2 regions of the Saccharothrix espanaensis DSM 44229 genome follow, and region 1 is predicted to be linked to the other one. Evidence: predicted binding sites of a transcription regulator. Region 1 holds the regulator's gene; the other holds the start of a gene.
The links. Region 1 encodes HspR, which represses chaperone genes until heat shock. Its sites were predicted from a motif close to ANNTTGAGTNNNNNNNACTCAANNT; they were not measured.

Region 1 (2,463 bases):
TACGAGTCGGTCGGCACCGCGCTGCTCGCGGCCGTGAAGAAGTTCGCCGGCACCGCCTGGACGCCGCAGGTCGAACTGGCCTGGGCCGAGGCGTACACGATCATGGCGCGCGCCATGCAGGAGGCGGCGGCCGCCGACGACGGCCCGGCCTACTGGCACGCGACCGTGCTGGAGCACCAGCGGGTGAGCTGGGACCTGGCGGTCGTGCGCCTCCAGCCGGATCACCCGGTCGGGTACCGCGCGGGCCAGTACGTGAGCGTCGAGACGCCGCAACGGGCCCGGCTGTGGCGGTACTTCTCGCCCGCCAACGCCCCGCGCGACGACGGCATCATCGAGTTCCACATCCGGTCCGTCGAAGGCGGCTGGGTCAGCCGGTCGGTGGTCGGACACACCCAACCGGGTGACGTGTGGCGGATCGGGCCGCCGATGGGCCGGCTGCACGTCGACCGCAAGTCCGGCAACGACGTGCTCATGGTCGCCGGCGGCACGGGCGTCGCGCCGATGCACGCGATCATCGACGAGATGGCGCAGTGGGGCGAGAACCCCCGCGTGCACCTGTTCGTCGGCGGGCGCACCCGCGAGGACCTCTACGACCTGGACAACCTCCAGCGCGTCGCGGCGAGCAACCCGTGGCTGACCGTCGTGCCGGTGCTGGAGTCCGACCCCGGCGCGCGCGGCGTGGAGCAGGGCACCCTGGCCGACGTCGTCACCCGCTACGGGGCGTGGGAGGAGCGGGACGTGCTGGTCTGCGGCTCCCCGTCGATGATCCGGGCCACCGTGTCCCGGATGCTCGTCGCCGGCACGCCGCTGGACCGGATCAAGTACGACCCGTTCACCCTGGACTGACCCCGACTCCGCCGACCGGCGTGCGGGCCGGGGGCGGAGGGGGTCGGCGCGGTGTGGCAGACCGAGCGGGCGGCAGGCAGTACTCGAAGCGGTCCGCGCGGCCGGGCACGTGCCCGGAACGACGAAGGCACCGGCCGGCGGGTGCCGGGACGGTGCCAGGTGTCTCGTGGGCGCGCTCAGCGCTGCCGGTTGGGCTTCCAGACCACCAGGGCGGTCTCGTGGCGCACCGGGACCAGGTCGCGGCGCAGCGAGGCGTGCACCGACGCGGCCGCGTGCTCGGCGGCGGCCAGCGCGGAGGCCAGCTGCTCGGTCAGCTCGGCCACGTGCGAGCGCAGCGCGCCGACCTCGTTCTCCAGCTCGATGATCCGCTTGATGCCCGCCAGGTTGACGCCCTCCTCCTGGGAGAGCCGCTGCACCTCGCGCAGCACCACGATGTCGCGCATCGAGTACCGCCGGCCGCCGCCGGACGTGCGGCCCGGCGACACCAGGCCCATCCGGTCGTAGGCCCGCAAGGTCTGCGCGTGCAGACCGGACAGCTGCGCCGCCACCGAGATGACGAAGAACGGGGTGTCCTCGTCAGTGCCCGGTGGGAACGGGAACGTCATGTCGACCTCTTCTCCACCAAGGCGTTGAGGTCCGCCCTCGGGTCGTGCTGGGCGGTTGCCGACGCGTACGCCTCCAGCGCCTCGCGCGCGGCGGCGTCCATGTTGTTCGGCACCGCCACCTGCAACGTGATCAGCAGGTCGCCGACCTGCCCGTCCCGCTTGGCGATGCCCTTGCCCTTGGCGCGCAGCACCTGACCCGACGCCGTGCCCGCGGCCACCTTCAGAGTCACCTTGCCCTCCAGCGTGGGCACGGTCAACGTGGTGCCCAGCGCCAGTTCGGGGAAGGTCACCGGCACGGTCACGGTCAGGTTGTTGCCCGACCGGCCGAACAGCGGGTCCGGGTTGACGTGCACGCGCACGTAGAGGTCGCCGTGCGGCCCCTTGTTGCGCCCCGGCTCGCCCTGCCCGGCCAGCCGGATCCGCTGGCCGTCGTCCACGCCCGCCGGGATCCGGATGGTCAGCGTGCGGGTCTTGGTGCTGACCCCCTCGCCGCCGCAGTCCGGGCACGGGTCGTCGATGATCCGGCCGGTGCCCCGGCAGTCCGCGCACGGCTCGGAGAACGCGAACGCGCCCTGGTTGCGGGTGACCAGGCCGGCCCCGCCGCAGTTCGGGCAGGTGCGCGGCGAGGTGCCCGGCCGCGCGCCGGACCCCGAGCACGTCGAGCAGGTCGCCGGGCTGGACAGCCGCATCGGCACCGTCGCGCCCTTGACCGCCTCGGTGAAGTCGATCCGGACGTCGGTCTCGACGTCCTCGCCGCGGCGCGGCCGGGTGGCCGACGCCGTCGGGCCGCCGCCGCGCCGGTTGAACAGGCCGCCGAGCAGGTCGCCGAGCCCACCGCCCGCGCCGCCGGCCTGCTGCTGGCGGTTGAACAGGTCGCCGACGTCGAAGCCGCCGCCCTGGCCGAACCCGCCGGGAAAGCCCCCGCCGCCCGAGAACAGGCGGCGGGCCTCGTCGTACTGCTTGCGCTTCGCGGCGTCCGAGAGCACGCCGTAGGCCTCGGACACCGCTTTGA
Region 2 (2,463 bases), 1.3 Mb from region 1:
CACGTCGTCACCGGTCAGCCCGGCCCGTTCGACCTGGCGCGGCAACAGGTGGTCGCGCGCGATGGTGACCTTCTCGTCCTCGGTGTACCCGTCGAGCCGCACCAGTTCCATCCGGTCCAGCAGCGGGCCGGGGATCGACTCCAGCACGTTGGCCGTGGCCAGGAACACCACGTCCGACAGGTCGAGCTCGACCTCCAGGTAGTGGTCCCGGAACGTGTGGTTCTGCGCCGGGTCCAGCACCTCCAGCAGCGCCGCCGTCGGGTCGCCCCGGTAGTCCGCGCCGACCTTGTCGATCTCGTCGAGCAGCACCACGGGGTTCATCGACCCGGCCTCGGCGATGGCCCGCACGATCCGACCGGGCAGCGCGCCCACGTAGGTCCGCCGGTGCCCCCGGATCTCGGCCTCGTCCCGGACTCCGCCCAGCGCGACCCGGACGAACTCCCGTCCCATCGCCCGCGCCACGGACTCGCCCAGCGACGTCTTGCCCACCCCGGGCGGCCCCACCAGCGCGAGCACCGCGCCGGACCGCCGCCCGCCGACCACGCCCATGCCCCGGTCGGCCCGCCGGCGGCGCACCGCGAGGTACTCGGTGATGCGCTCCTTCACGTCGTCCAGGCCGGCGTGGTCGGCGTCCAGCACGGCCCGCGCGCCCGCGATGTCGTAGGAGTCCTCGGTCCGCGAGTTCCACGGCAGTTCCAGGACGGTGTCCAGCCAGGTGCGGATCCACCCGGTCTCCGGCGACTGGTCGGAGGTGCGCTCCAGCTTGTCGACCTCGGCCAGGGCCGCCTTGCGCACGTTCTCGGGCAGGTCCGCGCCCTCGACCCGGGCCCGGTAGTCCTGCTCCTCGGTGGCGGGCTTGCCGTCCAGCTCGGCCAGTTCCTTGCGGATGGCGGCGAGCTGCTGACGCAGCAGGAACTCCCGCTGCTGCTTCTCGACGCCTTCCTTCACGTCCTTGCGGATGGTCTCGGCGACGTCCAGCTCGGTGAGGTGCTCCCGCCCCCACACCAGCAGCTTCTCCAGCCGCTCGGCGACGTCGCTGGTCTCCAGCAGCCACACCTTCTGGGTGTCGCCCAGGTACGAGGCGTACCCGGCGAGGTCGGCCAGCGCGGACGGCTCGTCCACCTGCTGCACCGAGTCGACGACCTGCCACGCCCCGCGCTGCTGGAGGATCGTGGTGACCAGCGCCCGGTACTCGCGGGCCAGCTCACGCGTCCGGTCGTCCACCGGCGACTCGTCGGCGACGGTCGCCTCCACCCACAGCGCCGCCCCGGGCCCGGTCGTCCCGGTCCCGATCCGGACCCGCTCGGTGCCCCGCACGACCGCCGCCCGTTCACCCCCGGACAGCCGTCCGACCTGCTCGATCACCGCCAAGGTGCCGACCTTGGCGTACTTGCCGTCCAACCGGGGCACCAGCAGCACCCGGGCCGGCCCGTCCCCGGCGGAAGCGGCCTCCACGGCGGCACGCGCCTCGGCGGTGGCGTCCGAGCCGGTGAGCCGGATCGGCACGACCATGCCGGGGAGCACGACCACGTCGTCCAGCGGCAGCACCGGAAGCGCCAGCGTCTCACCCATGTCGATCCTCCAAAGTTGAGTCTGTAAGGCTCAACCAAGGTGAGCGGGCGTTTGTTTCCCGCACCCGTTCGCTCTGAGCGAGCGCCCTACAGCGTTCGGGTGCTGCTCCCCTTCCACACTGCGCCGGACGGCCCGAACCCGGCACGATTCCCACCGTGACAGCACACCTCGCCGGACCGGCCAGGTCCGCGGTGCACCGCACGATCGTGGTGGTCGACGTCGAGGGGTTCGCCGACCGGCGGCGGACCCTGCCGCACCAGCTGGGCACCCGCGCCGCCCTGTACCGGGTGGTCGAGGGCGCGCTGCGGGCGGCCGGCGTGCGGTGGGCGGACTGCCACCACGAGGACCGGGGCGACAGCGTCTTCGCCCTGGTCCCGCCCGAGGTGCCCAAGACGCCCCTGGTCGAGGTGCTGCCCGGCGCGCTGGTGGCGGCGCTCCGCGAGCACAACCGCACCTGCCCGCCGGAGCAGCGGTTCCGGCTGCGGCTCGCGGTGCACGCGGGCGAGGTCGCCTTCGACGACCACGGCGCGACCTCGACGTCGCTGACCACCGCCTTCCGCCTGGTCGACGCCCCGCCGCTCAAGCAGGCGCTCGCCGACTCGCCCGGCACGCTCGCCCTGGTCGTGTCCCGCTGGGTGTTCGACGAGGTGGTGCGGCACTCCGCGGTGCTCGACCCGGCCACGTTCCGCCCGGTGCGGATCCGGGTGAAGGAGGTGCGGGACACCGCGTGGATCGCCCTGCCCGACCACCCCTACCCGCGGGCGACCGCCACCGCGGACCCCCTCGACGCGGGCACGGTCCCCCGCCAACTGCCCGCCGCCCCCGCGCCGTTCATCGGCCGGCACGACGAAGCGGCCCGGATCGACCGCGCCCTCGACGCCGTCGGGTCCG

Region 2: a site for HspR is predicted at 1,585-1,609, ahead of lon (endopeptidase La). Genes of this name have one in related genera too.

The regions. Positions count from the first base shown of each region.
Region 1 is NC_019673.1:9,139,912-9,142,374, forward strand. It holds gene BN6_RS40395 (FAD-binding oxidoreductase) at 1-846, shown strand, start outside; gene BN6_RS40400 (heat shock protein transcriptional repressor HspR) at 1,023-1,451, opposite strand; gene dnaJ (molecular chaperone DnaJ) at 1,448-2,463, opposite strand, start outside.
Region 2 is NC_019673.1:7,800,572-7,803,034, forward strand. It holds gene lon (endopeptidase La) at 1-1,572, opposite strand, end outside; gene BN6_RS33990 (ATP-binding protein) at 1,728-2,463, shown strand, end outside.